One region of the Alteromonas sp. W364 genome, then DNA from elsewhere that is predicted to be linked to it. Evidence: predicted binding sites of a transcription regulator. Region 1 holds the regulator's gene; each other region holds the start of a gene.
The links. Region 1 encodes sigma-54, which starts transcription at its own class of promoters, with help from an activator protein. Its sites were predicted from a motif close to GTTGGCACGNNNNTNGNNT; they were not measured.

Region 1 (3,936 bases):
TAGAGCTTGCCTCGGATGTTGTGATCAGTAGTCAACAAACTAACGACTACATACAAACCATTTCTACTGACTACATTTCTTTTAGTTTAGACACTCAAGAATTGTCTTCAGATCAACCAGTTGCTATATCTGGTTCGAATTTTACGATTAATAGTATTGGGTTTAGCGCAAATCTAGAAACCCAACAATACGAGTTAAAAAAACATGTTGAAACTGAATACTTACCTACTCGCTAGTTGCTTAACGCTAGGTTTAGCGTTTTCGAGCACAGCGCAGGAAATCATTCAAAAGAGTGATTTTGAGCAACCCATTAGACTTGAGTCTGAAAATACCTTTGCCGATAGTAAAGAGAAAGTGCTGTTTTACGAGGGTAACGTCAAGATTACTCAAGGTAGCTTAAAAATTAGCGCCGATAAAATGGAAGTGATAGGCACCAATGGGGCTGGGCGTGAAATTTTTATTGCCACCGGCAAACCTGCTTCTTATATCCAACAATTGGCCGACGGCAGCATGGTCGAAGCCCGTGCGAATGAAATCAAATACATTAAAGCTGACCGCACCATTTCTTTGAAAGGCAATGCACAACTTCTGCAGAATGCCTTTACGATTAAAGGTGATTCAATTATTTTTGATATGCAAAAAGAACAGGTGCTGGCCAACACAAATGAGAAAAGTAACACGCCTACCGTGACAATTTTCAGTCCAGATACGATTCAGAAAACCAAAGACACCTTGAAAAATAAAGCAGAAGACGCAGATAAGAAGCAAGAGGACGATCAATAGTGAGTAAACTCGTTGCCAATCATCTCGCCAAGTCATACAAAGCTAGGCAAGTCGTTAGAGACGTCAGTATTGAGGTATCCACAGGCCAAATCGTTGGCTTGTTAGGCCCCAATGGCGCCGGTAAAACCACTACTTTTTACATGATCGTTGGGCTCGTACCTATCGATAAAGGTGAAATTTTCATTGATCAGCTAGATTTATCAATTCAGCCCATGCATGAGAGAGCAAGACACGGTATCGGTTATTTACCGCAAGAAGCTTCGATTTTCCGGAAACTAACGGTATATGAAAATCTAATGGCTATTTTGCAAACGAGAAAAGAACTCACAAAAGACCAGCGCGAGCAACAAGCCGATGATTTAATGGATGAATTTAATGTGAATCATATTCGAAACAATCTTGGGATGAGTTTGTCAGGCGGGGAGCGGCGTAGAGTCGAGATCGCGCGAGCTTTAGCAGCAAATCCTAAATTTATTTTGCTCGATGAACCCTTCGCCGGTGTTGACCCAATTTCTGTTAATGATATAAAGAAGATAATACAACAATTAAAAGAACGTGATATTGGTGTATTAATAACTGACCACAATGTTCGAGAAACCCTCGATGTTTGTGAACAAGCGTATATAGTAAGTCATGGCGAACTAATCGCCTCAGGCAGTGCTGAGGAAGTTCTCAGTAACCAAAAAGTGCGAGATGTTTATCTCGGTGAACAATTTGTCTTATAGGTATTCCGTATCATGTTTAGAATTCGGCACGTCTCGCCGTTAACATTAGGTCAAGGGCATCAATGAAGCCTTCATTGCAGTTAAAATTCAGTCAACAACTTACGATGACGCCTCAGTTGCAGCAGGCGATCAAGCTATTACAGTTATCTACGCTAGACCTGCAACAAGAAATCCAAGAAGCGCTTGACTCAAATCCCTTATTGGAAATTGATGAAAGTGAACACAATAATGACAAGCAGTCAGAAGAGAATAGTGCAAACGATAGAGAGCAAGCTGATTCTAGCGACCTCAATTCGGCAAATTCTGACAACATCGATAGTCATGACGCCTTAGAAAACAATCAACTCACTGATGATTTACCGATCGACAGTTCATGGGAAGAATACCTCAGTTCGTCTTCTGCACCAGCAACGATGACAGGTGGCTCAAGCCCCGACGACGACTACGTCTTTCAAGGTGAGACCTCAGAAAATATCCAAGACCACTTAATCTGGCAGATGGAATTAACGCCCTTCTCTGATATTGACCGTTCTATCGCTATCGCAATTATCGACAGTATCGACGAATCAGGCTATTTAACCGTCAGTTGCGAAGACATTTTGGATAGCTTACAAAACGAAGAGATTGAGCTTGATGAAGTGGAATGTGTTTTAAAACGCATTCAAATGTTTGACCCTATTGGCTCTGGGTCCCGCTCACCTCAAGAATGCTTGCTGGTGCAACTCAATCAGTTTGCTCCCGACACACCTTGGGTCGCTGAAACTAAACATTTGCTAAGCGAACACAGTGATTTACTAAGTAGTAAAGACTACCGCACTTTAATGCGTAAAACGAAGTTGAAAGAAGACCAACTGCGTGAAGTGATGCGTCTGCTACAAACACTCAATCCCCGTCCTGGGAGTGAGATAGCAACCAAAGAGCCGGAATATGTCATTCCAGATGTCACTGTGCTCAAGAAAAACGGTCGCTGGGTTGTTGAATTAAATAATGATTCACTGCCGCCATTAGTGGTTAATCAAGAGTATGCGGCCTTAAGTAAAAGTACAAAAAATTCGAACGATTCCCAATTTATTAAGTCTCATTTACAAGAGGCGAAATGGTTTATCAAAAGTTTAGAAAGCCGCAACGAAACACTCCTAAAGGTGTCTCATTGTATTGTGCAGCAACAAATGGGCTTTTTTGAACACGGCCCAGAAATGATGAAACCGATGGTACTAAATGACGTAGCTGAAATGGTGGATATGCACGAATCGACTATATCTCGAGTTACCACACAAAAGTATATGCACACGCCACGTGGCATTTATGAGTTAAAGTACTTTTTCTCTAGCCATGTTTCTACTGAGTCTGGAGGAGAGTGTTCATCTACTGCGATAAGAGCATTAATTAAGAAGTTAGTGGCTGCAGAGTTACCTAGCAAGCCATTAAGTGATAGCAAGATTGCGCAATTGTTAGCTGATCAAGGTATTCAAGTTGCACGGCGGACAATTGCGAAATATCGAGAGTCTCTCTCGATTCCCCCGTCGAACCAAAGAAAAAGTCTTTTATAAGACGACATTAGAGGACGTAACATTATGCAAATTAATCTAACAGGTCACCACGTAGATATTACAGATTCACTCAGAGCATATGTCGATACTAAGTTTGAGAAGTTAGAACGACACTTCGACCATATCAGCAACGTACACGTGGTGTTAAACGTCGAAAAGCTGAGCCAAAAAGCAGAAGCTACTGTGCATTTAAAGGGTGACGTTGTTCACGCAAATGCCGAGCATAATGACATGTATGCAGCCATTGATGGCCTTATCGATAAACTAGACAGACAGGTTATTAAACACAAGGAAAAACTAAAGCGACACTAGTTGCTTAAGAGTTAATATGATCATATCTGATATCATTTCTTTAGACCGCACTGAATGTGCGGTCGATTGTCACAGTAAAAAAAGAATTTTCGAAGTCATCAGCGAGATTGCGGCCAGAGAAAACCCATCATTAGCACTTGGCGATATACTCGCGAGTATAGTGAGCCGAGAAAAAATGGGCAGCACAGGTATTGGAAATGGCATTGCCATTCCTCATGGCCGTATCGACGGCATAGACGATATCGTAGCTGTTGTCGTCACGAGTGAAGAACCTATCGACTTTGACGCTATAGACGACAGACCCGTTGATATTTTCTTTGCACTATTAGTACCATCAGAGCAAACAGAAGAGCATCTTCAGACACTTTCTTCTATTGCACAAAAACTCAGTGATAAAGAAATCGTGAAAACGATTAGAAAAGCCACAAGTAAAGACCAAATAATCGCAGCGCTAGCATAACCAAAACCTAGAATAAGGGGCTCATCATTGAATCTAATCATCATTAGCGGACGCTCCGGTTCAGGCAAATCAATAGCATTGCGCGCCCTAGAAGACTTGGGCTACT
Region 2 (3,936 bases), on a different contig from region 1:
AAGCTGATGAGATTGTCAAGGCACTCTCTCCAGTATCTCGCTTTGTCGTGTTTCTAAAGGGCGCAGCATATAGCTTGAATCAAAGTGAAGTAGGCCAAGGCCGTATCTATTCAGATATAGACATATTGGTTAATAAAGACGATCTACATGATTGTGAACAGCACCTTGGTATGCATGGTTGGATTGGCGGAGAGATTACCGATTATGATGAAAAGTACTACCGCAAATGGGCACATGAAATTCCACCGTTAACTCACGTTCATCGCGGAACGAACATAGATGTTCATCATAATATTATTCCTGTGGTGTCAAAAGATGCGCCGAATGCCACTATATTAGAAAAGTATATTGTCAAAAACGACCACGGCATTCAAACACTGACAATTGATGCTCAATTTGTACATTGTTGTGTGCACTTGTTTCGTAACGAAGACTACCAAACCGCATTTCGAGATATCCTTGATCTTCGCTTTATGTTGATTGACGTAAACGATCCTGAACTTAAAGGCGTGATGAGAGTAGCCAAGGACCTTGGTTTTGAATATGAAGTAGGCTTAGCACTGTATTTCGTGCAAGAAATTTTTGGTTTGGCATTACCTCAAGCAGTCATTGATAAATGTTTAAACATGCACCGCTTTAGGTCTCGCATAGATTTGTGGACATTTAGCTCAGTTTTGCTTCCCAAGCACACTCGATTAAAACCAAAATCATCAGGTTTTAAACTCATGCTGGCTGAATTTAGAGGACATCTCATCAAAATGCCATTACCATTATTGGCCTATCATTTAACAATGAAGATGGGACGCGGTATTATACAAAAGGTCATGGGTGAGCACTTCTTCTCCCGTAAAGAAGAGCAGTTCGACCCAACAGACCTCACCACACCACCAAAAGGGTAATACATTGAAAATTCTAGTAACAGGTGCCGCAGGGTTTATTGGGGCACATACATGTCGACAACTACTTGATATGAACATGGAAGTTGTGGGTATCGACAATATTAACGACTATTACGATACGTCACTAAAAGATGCGCGTTTAGACTGGATAGCCGAACATCAAAATGCTGCGCAGTTTACATTCATCAAAATGGACATTGCCCACCGTGAGCCAATGGAAAGTTTGTTCGCTGAGCACAAGTTTGATCGTGTCGTACATTTAGCTGCTCAAGCAGGCGTCCGTTTTTCTATTGAAAACCCTCACGCTTATGTCGACGCAAACATTGTTGGTTTTATGAATATTCTGGAAGGTTGTCGTCACAATAAAGTAGAGCACTTAGTGTATGCCTCCTCTAGCTCGGTTTATGGCGCCAATGAGGCGATGCCTTTCAGTGTCGATGATAACGTTGACCATCCTGTGTCTTTATATGCAGCAAGCAAAAAAGCAAATGAATTGATGGCTCACACTTATAGCCACCTATATGACTTGCCAACGACAGGCTTACGCTTCTTTACCGTTTATGGTCCTTGGGGACGCCCCGATATGGCGCCGTTTAAGTTCACTAAGGCGATAAGCGCAGGTGACCCTATAGACGTATATAATTTCGGTAATCACCGCAGAGATTTTACCTACATTGACGATATCGTTTCAGGCGTTATCAAGACCATGATGCACGTTGCTCAGCAGAACCCTGAATGGGATCCTAAAGCACCATCACCAAGCTCAAGCAAAGGTCCTTGGCGTGTATACAATATTGGTGCACAAACGCCGGTACATTTGTTAACGTTTATTGAAACTATTGAGAAAGCATTGGGCAAAACAGCCGAGAAGAACTTGCTGCCAATGCAACCAGGCGACGTACCCGACACCTATGCTGATGTAGAAGCATTGGTAAAAGACGTAGGCTATCGCCCAAGCACAAGCTTAGATGAAGGTATTACTGAGTTTGTGAAATGGTACCAAGGTTTTTACGCTTAACAGCTAGATAGAAAAAGGGGTCAGAGTTAATTAATTTGCCGGTGGCAATTAATTAACTCTGACCCCTTTTTTAGTTTGCGCACTTTATTAGAGACAAAAAAAAGCCCACATTTGTGGGCTCTTTCATAACAAGAAGTACTTCTTATTTATTTTTTTGTCTGCGAACTAAAGCAAGACCTAGGATTGAAAGACCCATTAGGCCTAAAGCACCTGGTGCTGGAACTTTAATCTCAAACTGTTGAGCAACGCCACCGTTGAAATCTGTGAAAGTCACATTTGGAGTTACAAGGCCATCACCGATGAAGATGTGGCTACCGGCAACGTCTGTGCCAGACATGTTGCTGAACATTGAACCACCAAGTTCAAACTCTAAAACTTCAACAAAATCAGTTAAAGTGAAAGAGAAACCGTCGATACCGCCAGTGTTGTTTGTAAACGCAGTCCAGTTGATGATGTCGTCACCACCTAAGAAGCTCACATCAAGATGTCCATCAACAGAGTCGGCGTACGTGCCAGAGAACTCTAGTTGATATTCGTTAGCACCGCCATTGCTTGCGTCAAACGAAGGATCCAATGTTGATTCTTGAAATTGAATTTTACCGAACCACTCAGGGTACTGCTCAGTAAGGCCAAGACCAGTCCAACGAACATTCCACGTTTGTGGTGAAGCAGTTTCGTTCCAAATATAGTAACCCCAGTCAGTTGAACCAGACGCTGTACCAGCAATTAGGTCAGTAGCGCTGTCTGTGTCACCGTAGTATGTTGGTGTAAATGTTGCTGAAGCTGTGCCTGCGAACAGAAAAGCTGAAGCAATCAGTAGTGTTTTAGCTAGTTTCATCGTATTTTTCCTTTTAAAAACTCATTCTGCAGCTAGGCTACCTTGATGTTGAAGGCCCTTGGCTTTCCGCCCCAGCTTCACAGCAGGTTTGGCTTAATTAGTGATGAACTTGTTGTGTAATGCTTTCTCACATCGCGTTCTCTAACAGTTCAAAGCACGTTGTGTGCCAAAAGTTAAAAGGCCAATATAAACAATGGCTTATTTGTTTTGGTTTGTGGTTTTTGTTTGGTTTTAAGTCCTTGTGTAAAATATTCCGACATCAATTTAAAAGGAAAAAAGGGGTCAGAGTCTGACGTATCCCCACGAAATAAATGAGTAAGACTTTGATTTAAAATAAATTGAACATTCATGGTATCTGGTGATCAGATCAATCGCCAAACCTCACTAAAGACCGATACCATGAATGAAGCAACTATATTGAACAAGTTCCTTGCTGTTGTCACCCCTAAAATGCATAAAGTTAGACGTGCATCCCTCGCCAGTAGTGTAAATAGTTTACTAAGAGGGGCAAACGCGAGCGTCACCAGCATAGGCCGAGGTATTTGTTCTGGTGCTTATGAAAAACATCGAATAAAACGTGCTGACAGATTGTTGTCTAACAAGCATGTACAAAGTGATGCACTGACTATTTATGGTGCCTTATATAATCAATTTGTTGGCAATTCTCTGCGGCCAATAATACTTATTGACTGGTCTGATTTGGACACCCATAAAGGCTGTTTTTTACTTCGAGCTTCGGTAGCTTGCAATGGTCGTGGGGTTGCCATTTATCAAGAAATACATGATGTCAGTACAAAAGAAACACCGCGCACGCACAAAGCTTTTCTAGTTAAATTAAGTACCATCATTAATCAACAAGCCACACCTATTATTGTCACTGATGCTGGGTACAAAACAGTGTGGTTCAGAGAAGTAAAGGCCTTGGGTTGGGATTTTGCAGGTCGCGTTCGAAAACCCATGATGTATGTAAACAAGAAGCAAGAATGGGAGCATATAGACGAGCTATACAAGCAGGCTAAACGACGCCCTAACAGCTTCAATGGCCAAATATGCCGCTCGCGTCCGTTAGCATGCACTTTAGTGTTGTTTAAAGGTAAAAATAAGGGGAGACACAGCCTTACTCAGCATAACATTCGGCGACAATCGAAATGTTCAAAAGTCCATGCCAAAGGCGCGACCGA
Region 3 (3,936 bases), on a different contig from region 1:
AAAGGTGCTTATTTGTTGGAAACCATACAAACAATAAAGCTTGAAAGTAGCGAAATATCCGCATTGATTAGTCTCAGCAGTACGATCGAGTCTGACGCGACTCTTAGTGCCATTTTGCAAGCCGCAGTAGACAGCGCGACATCGGAAATTGATGTAAATGCCGTTTTACAACCAGCTAAAACAATCGAATCTGACGCTAGCCTCAGTTCATTGTTGGGCAATCTGCCAAGCGAACAGCTCGGCACACACTCAGTCCAAAAAACGTTTTTTAATCTTGCCCAAACGATCGAGTCTGATAGCTTACTCAGTGACGTATTTGTCAAGCAAGTGGCCAATATGACGGTCGCGAGTGAATCTACCGATGCTATGCTAAACAGCTTGAATAGCATTCAAAGTGATTATCAAATGCGTGAGGCTATGACTGCTCTTGCTAAATCATCAAACCACGAACGCCACTTGGTCGATTTAGTAAAGCTCGCACAAAATGAAATTCATTCAGATTACGAACTTGCTTCCCTTCTGCTTCAAATTATCGATGAAAATGAGATCTCACAAGAGCTGCAGGAACAGGTTTATACAGCAGCAAATTCAATTGATAGCGACTATGAGAGAAGCAGGGTGTTAAATCGCTTGATTGATATAGTAATAAGTCAGTAAACACGGCCGTTAGTTTTAGAGAGTTTGCTTAATTGTCTCTATTATGTCGTCTTTTGATGCCTGTGCTTTTTCGGTATCTACCACTAAGGTCCATTTGTTTTCACCCTTCGCTTCTATTGTTGCCTGGTTAATTCTATCTCTTTCAGGCTTCAGGCTGCGGAGGCCACCGACGAAGACACCAATAAAAATACCTGGGCTGACAAATGCCATAAATGTAAATAAGGGATTATTGGCAAATAACGAAGGACCAAACTCAACTAGCAGTAAGGCAATCAACATACCCAGCAAAAAGCTAGCAATGGCATACAAGAAGTGAGCTGACAGCATTTGCTTGCCAATCGGCGCGCTTCTTCCTTCGAGTTTCTCGGCTGTTTTTCTTTCTTTAGGTCCTATTACGTGTAGCACTTGAGGATTCAAATTTAATTCCTCTCTTAGCTTCTTTTTCGCTCGGTGCGCGTTCGTTTCTTCGTCATAAATTGCTGCAATTCGCTCGTCGAAACGTTGGTTAATAAGTTCTGCCATCTTGGCCTCCCTTGGATTTTTAAAAGAATAAAAAAGGGCCTTCTCCTCAAAGGCAGGCCCTTTATACATTTAATTAAAAGTAAGTATTCACTTTTGATTCGATTTATTCGGCATCAATTTTGATATTGTCTTTCACCGACTTCACGTCCGCCGTATTTTCAGCAATCGTGATGGCTAAATCGCGCTCTGCTTCGGAACTTAATTCACCGTTCAACGTAACGACTCTATCATCTACATCAACGTCGATCGCTGTGCCACTCACTTCCGATTCAAATAACAAACGGCTCGTGATGACAGTGCTAATTTTTGCGTCTTTAAAATTGTTGGCGATTTCGCTGTCATCTTTCATATCTTTGTTGATCACCGTTAAACGGTTTTCCACATCACTCACGCCATCGATACCTAAAATTAGCTCCTCGGCTAACTCACGCTCAATTTTATTATCGACACTACCGCTTAGCGTCACAATGCCGTCTTGAACGTCAGTGTTAATGTCGAATGAATCTAAATTGCCGTTGAATAAAATGGTCGCTTCCGCTTTCCCATCAATCCAAGCATCCATTGATTCTTTTTCCCACTTGTTCGCGGCAATTGCGCTTGTTGAAAATAAAGCAGTTACTAATGCAGCTGGTAATAATATGCGTTTCATATTTTTCTCCTTGTGTATCGTAAAAGTATCTTACTTCACTTGCGTTAATGCCAAGTTCATACCAAGATTTAAAGCATTGGTTTATATAGCTTTTATCTAAATGATTAGCGTAAAAATAAACATCATGGTGTAAGACTTACAGAGTTTAGGTAGTTTTTACCCAATATATATGAGGTACAACGCTAGCGAATGCTTAGCTAAGGAGTGACGCTAATTCATCTTTGTTGATTGGCTTAACAAGTTGCTTTGTGATGGGAAAGGACTGACTTAAAGAGGGGTCTGGCTGATTGCCACTGAGAATGCTCACAGCACCTGACACTGGTTGAGCAAAGAAAGCAGCCAAAAACGCTTCGCCAGCCAAATCTGGTAGCCCCAAATCGAGAATATGATGCTGAATATTACTATTTGAGCGTACTGTATCGATGGCACTTTGCGCATTGGTGCTAATGAGCACATTACACGAGAGTTGCTCAAGCATCATTTGCATAATCATGGCATTATCCGCATCGTCTTCGACAACATGCACCACTGTCAGCGTTGACTCCGATGATTGAGGTTTTTCCGCCCGCATTAGCAATTCACTCAACAAGCGCCATAATAATTTTTTATTCAATGGTTTAGCGATTAGCTTGTCAAAGCCAGCAGCGAGTAACTCGTGCTCCATACCCTTGTTAATCGCGGCAGTCATCGCAACAATGTTCAGTTCTTGATAATCTGCTTTCAGCTTGTCACTGGCTTCGCTGCCAGTCATGATTGGCATGTGTAAGTCCATGAAAACAATCTGAAACGGAGAGCCTTGCGAGGCTGCCTGTGAAACCTTCTCAATCGCTTCTTGGCCATTGCTCGCATATTCTACTTCTACACCGGTGTCTTTAATAAAATAGCCCGCTAATTGGCGTATCTCAAGTACGTCATCAACCACTAACACTTTGCCGTGCAATGCGGGTGCAGGTTGTTTTTTGACTATACTAGCGTCTTGTTCCAAATTGAATTGAACGAGTTCGTGGTCACGCTCTAGCCCTTTGCAGGGCAATGTTAGGGTGAATTCAGAGCCTTTGCCTAATGCAGACACCACCTGAAAGTGGCCGCCCATGTGCTTGACTATCTCTGACGAAATAGACAAACCTAAGCCAGCCCCACCGGCCTTTCGATTTGCAACATCTTCCAATTGGGTAAAAGGAGAAAAGATTGTTTTCACCTGTTCTGGTGACATGCCTATGCCGGTGTCTTTAACAGCAATTTTGAGTGCGGCCTCCGGACCCTCTTGATAAGCAAAAGTCGCTATGACTTCACCTGTGTCTGTAAACTTGATCGCATTGCTAAGCAAATTGAGGAGCACCTGACGAAAACGAACATCATCTATTATTAAGTCTTTTGGCAAAGTCGTTTCGCAGACAAAACGCAAATTCAGCCCTTTCTCTATCGCATTCATCGAAACCAATGAATTCAACTCAATTAAGGTTTGCTCTAGGTTAACCCTCTCCTCTTTCAGCTCAAACTTGTTGGCCGCGATCTTCGAGAGATCCAGTACATCGTTCAATAGGTTAAGCAAATGCTTACCGTTATTAGAGATAATGCCGAGTTCTTGATGAAAGTCGCTTGCCTTTGCGTTATCCAAAAGCAAGGATGTATAGCCTAAGATGGAGGTTAACGGTGTACGAAGCTCATGGCTCAAATGGGCAATAAATTTATCCTTGGCCACATTTTCTGCTTCTGTTTTTTTACCCAAGGTTCGAGCGAATTCGAGGGCTTTCCGTGTTACTGCATATTGCACTGACTTTTCGAAAACATCATCATCAATTGCAGACTTCATTACGAAATCTTGCGCCCCTTGCTTGATCGCGTTTTCAGCTACCACACTGTCATCTTGCCCAGTCAGCATGATAATTGGGGTGGCTAACTCTGCTTTAGAAACCGCCTCTAAGACCTCAATTCCTTCATAGCCCGCTAGGCGATAGTCAAGAATGCATAAATAAAATGTGCGCTCTTTTAAATATTGAATCGCCTCTGATTTTTCGTAGCAAACAACAAATGAGCAATCATCACCAAAAATATCGCGCAGGCGATCTTCAATGAGCAAACAGTCATCTTCATCATCATCAATTATT
Region 4 (3,936 bases), on a different contig from region 1:
CAATGGGTGCATCCTTACTACGTCCATGTGTTTCCCTGATAAGAGTTGGCGATCCTTAGCCAACTCCTTTTAGCTGTCTTATGAACGACCGCTGGTGAAATCTGGATAGGCTTCCAAACCACACTCGCTGATATCAACACCGTCGTATTCTTCTTCTTCGCTTACACGGATGCCCATGATAGCTTTCAGAGCTAACCAAACGACTAGGCTAGTAAAGAATACCCAAACAAAGATAGTGAGTGCGCCAACCAATTGCCCAACAAACGTGGCACCACCGGTTTCACCAGCGACAACATCAACAGTAAGTGGGTTAGTAATCGGAACTAGCAATAGACCAAGTAAACCGACAGTACCATGCACAGAGATAGCACCGACTGGATCATCAATTTTAAGCTTATCAAGCGCAAGGATACTTCCTACTACCAACGCACCACCTAAAGCACCGAATAAGGTTGCTTGTAAAGCAGTTGGTGTTGAAGGTTCAGCAGTAATGGCCACCAGACCAGCCAATGCACCGTTTAGCGCCATGGTTAAGTCAGCTTTACCAAACAATATACGAGCTAACAATAGTGCAGCAACTAAGCCACCTGCAGCCGCCATGTTCGTATTCATGAACACGACTGCAACAGAGTTTGCGCTATCAACACTAGCGGTCGCAAGCACAGAGCCACCATTAAAACCAAACCAACCCATCCATAGGATGAATGTACCTAAGGTTGCTAATGGTAAGTTAGCACCTGGAATCGCATTGGCTTTGCCATCTTTTCCATATTTACCTTTACGAGCTCCAAGTACCAAAACACCCGCCAAAGCTGCTGCCGCGCCGGCCATATGAACAATACCTGAACCTGCAAAATCTGAGAATCTAAATGCTGGCATCCAATCTGCGGCAGCATCTTCTGGTACAGGAGCACCAAGATTAAACATACCAAAAACATCAGCCCCACCCCAAGTCCAAGAACCAGACATTGGATAGATTACTGCGGTAAGCACAACTGCAAACGCTAAGAAAGCCCAAAGCTTCATACGCTCAGCAACGGCACCCGATACAATAGACATTGCTGTTGCAACGAAAACAACCTGGAAGAAGAAATCAGCTGAAGGCGCGTAACCTGCAGGCTCTTCTGCGCCAGTTACACCATCGCCAGTGATATCTTTAAGGAAGAAACTAAAATCGTCACCGCCGTACATGATGCTATAACCACAAATCATGTACATGATGCACGATATTGCATATAGCGACACGTTCTTGGTTAAAATTTCTGTGGTGTTTTTAGCGCGTACAAGACCCGCTTCTAACATAGTAAAACCTGCAGCCATCCACATAACAAGTGCGCCGCAGATTAAGAAATAAAAGGTATCTAGTGCATACCCAAGTTCGAATGTGATTTCCATTTTTGTACTCCGATTATCTAACTGCGCTACTTTATAGTGCGTCTGCGTCTGCTTCACCAGTACGAATACGTACTGCTTGCTCTAAGTCATAGACGAATACTTTTCCGTCACCAATTTTGCCAGTTTTCGCTGCACCAACGATTGCCTCAACTAGGCGCTCTACTTGGTCGTCATTCACAGCAATCTCAAGTTTCACTTTCGGAAGAAAATCAACTTGGTATTCTGCGCCACGATATAGCTCGGTGTGACCTTTTTGGCGACCAAAACCTTTTACTTCAGTTACGGTCAAACCGTCGATGCCAATCTCTGAGATGGCTTCACGAACATCATCAAGCTTAAAAGGCTTAATGATTGCGGTGACTAGTTTCATGATGTGCTCCTGCTTTTTTCATTAGTAATACCTGCAATTAAGATTTGCTATTCAAGAGCAATGCCAACAAATAAAAGTTATATTTTTCAAACAGATGATGAGATGAGAGACATATTTAGATACAAAAAACGCACCCTTATGGTGCATTTTTAAATTATCGCCCCAGTAAGGAGCAATGTGGTTTTATTCTCCGAACAAACGGTCCCAGAGGCTTCGTTTTTTCTCTTTGACTTTCGCCGGCGCTTGCTTGCCATTGCAGGGCATGGAGTGTGAAGGTAAAGCACTCAAAATAGCCGGCACACTTATAATCTCGCCGCAACCTGGTGCTGAGAGTTCACCCGTACTTGCGTCAAAATGCGCAATACCTAAGCCTTGCGGGAATCTTCTCGATAGATTTTTAGGTGATTGTCGATGCTGAAACGCAATGTAGATTTGCATTGCACCGCTGGCTCCAGACAAATTCACCGGCGAGTTTTCGTCAGCACCCATCCAAACGCTACTGACGAGATTGCGATCAAATCCTGCAAACCAGCTATCTCGATAATCATTTGTTGTGCCAGTCTTGCCCGCCATGTTGACTGTAGGAAAGTTTTGTCGAATGGCTTTTCCGGTGCCTTCTAAAGTCACTTTGTGCAAAGCATAGTTAATGAGGTAAGTAGCTGACTCGTCAATGCGATTTTCACTGTCTACATCACGTAAATACAACAACGCGTTTTCGTTAGACGTGACTGCTGTTAGGCTGTGTAACTCATTGAAAACACCATTGTTCGCAATAGTTTGATACATTTGATTGACCTGTAAAGGTGATAGGTCAATAGCGCCTAGCGTCAAAGCGGGCACTAATTCAATGTCCTTCTCTACACCTAAACGATTGATCGTGTAAGCTACTTCATCCAAGCCTAATGCCATGCCTAAGCGAACCGTGGGCACGTTATACGACTTACTTAAGGCTTCAATCAACGCAACTTGTCCTCGAAATTGCTTATCGGCATTCAGGGGCTCCCAATACTTTCCACCTGTGCTTCGCATCTTAACAGGCGTGTCCTCTAACATAGTTGCTAAGTTGTAGTTGCTTGAGTCTTCTAAGGCCGTTAAATATACCGCGGGTTTAACCAATGAACCGATGGGGCGATAAGCGTTCAAAGCCCGATTGAAGCCGCTGAAGCTAGTATTCTTGCCTCCCACAATTGCTCTTATCTCACCCGAGCGTATATCGGACACCACCATCGCGGCTTCCAATTCTGTTTGCTTTCGCTGTTCGCTGATCTCTTTAACTTTTTCTTGCAAGGCTGCTTCTGCGCGACGCTGGGCATTGATATCAAGCGTCGTATAAACCTTAACACCGGATAATCTTTCTGAAGGCCGATTCACCACTTGGTAAAGTTCGTCTCTCACCTTATCCATAAAAGCTGGATGCTTGCCACTAGCTAAACTCTTGCTGCTATTGATATTTAGCGGTGTAGATACGTAACCTTCATAATCACTTCTATCTATTTCATTTGCCTCAAACAATAGACGAAGAACCAAGTTACGGCGCTCAAGTGCGCGTTCTCTATATTTATTTGGTGCGTAATAAGAAGGACCTTTAACTAAGCCTACCAGCGTGGCAATTTCCGGCACGGATAACTCTGGCAAAGGTTTGTCAAAATAGAAATGGCTAGCTAGGCCAAATCCATGCACTGCAACAGCCCCATTCTGACCCAAAAACACTTCATTTATATATGCGTTTAGAATCTGTTCTTTGCTATATCGAAAGTCGATGACCAAGGCCATGACTGCTTCTTTCGCTTTGCGCACATAAGACCGCTCTCGTGTGAGGAAGAAGTTTTTTGCTAACTGCTGCGTTAAAGTGCTACCGCCCTGTACCGTGCGTCCAGCAGTGATATTGGCAAAAAAAGCGCGCAAGATAGAAGTAGGCGCAATACCATGATGCTCGTAGAAATCTCGGTCTTCCACAATGACCAGTGCCTGCTGCAGGAGCGGTGGTATATCATCAGCACCAACTAACATTCGATCCTCATCAAGACCCTTTACAAGACGAGACACCAGCCACGGCTCTAAACGTGTCATAGCAACCTGACGATTACGGCCATTCGAATCACCATCAGACATAAATTGGATCGTCGAAATACGACTTCCTTCCCATACTATGCGAATATCTCTTTCAGGCT

Region 2: a site for sigma-54 is predicted at 2,908-2,926, ahead of RM556_RS05035 (PEP-CTERM sorting domain-containing protein). Genes of this name have one in related genera too.
Region 3: a site for sigma-54 is predicted at 1,876-1,894, ahead of RM556_RS06690 (BON domain-containing protein). Genes of this name have one in related genera too.
Region 4: a site for sigma-54 is predicted at 1,815-1,833, ahead of glnK (P-II family nitrogen regulator). Genes of this name have one in related genera too.

What each region holds. Positions count from the first base shown of each region.
Region 1 is NZ_JAVRID010000006.1:234,681-238,616, forward strand. It holds gene lptC (LPS export ABC transporter periplasmic protein LptC) at 1-236, shown strand, start outside; gene lptA (lipopolysaccharide transport periplasmic protein LptA) at 205-783, shown strand; gene lptB (LPS export ABC transporter ATP-binding protein) at 783-1,508, shown strand; gene RM556_RS11770 (RNA polymerase factor sigma-54) at 1,571-3,058, shown strand; gene hpf (ribosome hibernation promoting factor) at 3,083-3,370, shown strand; gene ptsN (PTS IIA-like nitrogen regulatory protein PtsN) at 3,387-3,830, shown strand; gene rapZ (RNase adapter RapZ) at 3,858-3,936, shown strand, end outside.
Region 2 is NZ_JAVRID010000002.1:513,781-517,716, forward strand. It holds gene RM556_RS05025 (nucleotidyltransferase family protein) at 1-899, shown strand, start outside; gene RM556_RS05030 (NAD-dependent epimerase) at 904-1,917, shown strand; gene RM556_RS05035 (PEP-CTERM sorting domain-containing protein) at 2,060-2,755, opposite strand; cyclic di-GMP riboswitch class I at 2,780-2,858, opposite strand; gene RM556_RS05040 (IS4 family transposase) at 3,155-3,936, shown strand, end outside.
Region 3 is NZ_JAVRID010000003.1:295,706-299,641, forward strand. It holds gene RM556_RS06680 (hypothetical protein) at 1-657, shown strand, start outside; gene RM556_RS06685 (hypothetical protein) at 673-1,179, opposite strand; gene RM556_RS06690 (BON domain-containing protein) at 1,283-1,828, opposite strand; gene RM556_RS06695 (response regulator) at 2,022-3,936, opposite strand, start outside.
Region 4 is NZ_JAVRID010000005.1:20,366-24,301, reverse strand. It holds gene amt (ammonium transporter) at 79-1,395, opposite strand; gene glnK (P-II family nitrogen regulator) at 1,427-1,765, opposite strand; gene mrcB (penicillin-binding protein 1B) at 1,949-3,936, opposite strand, start outside.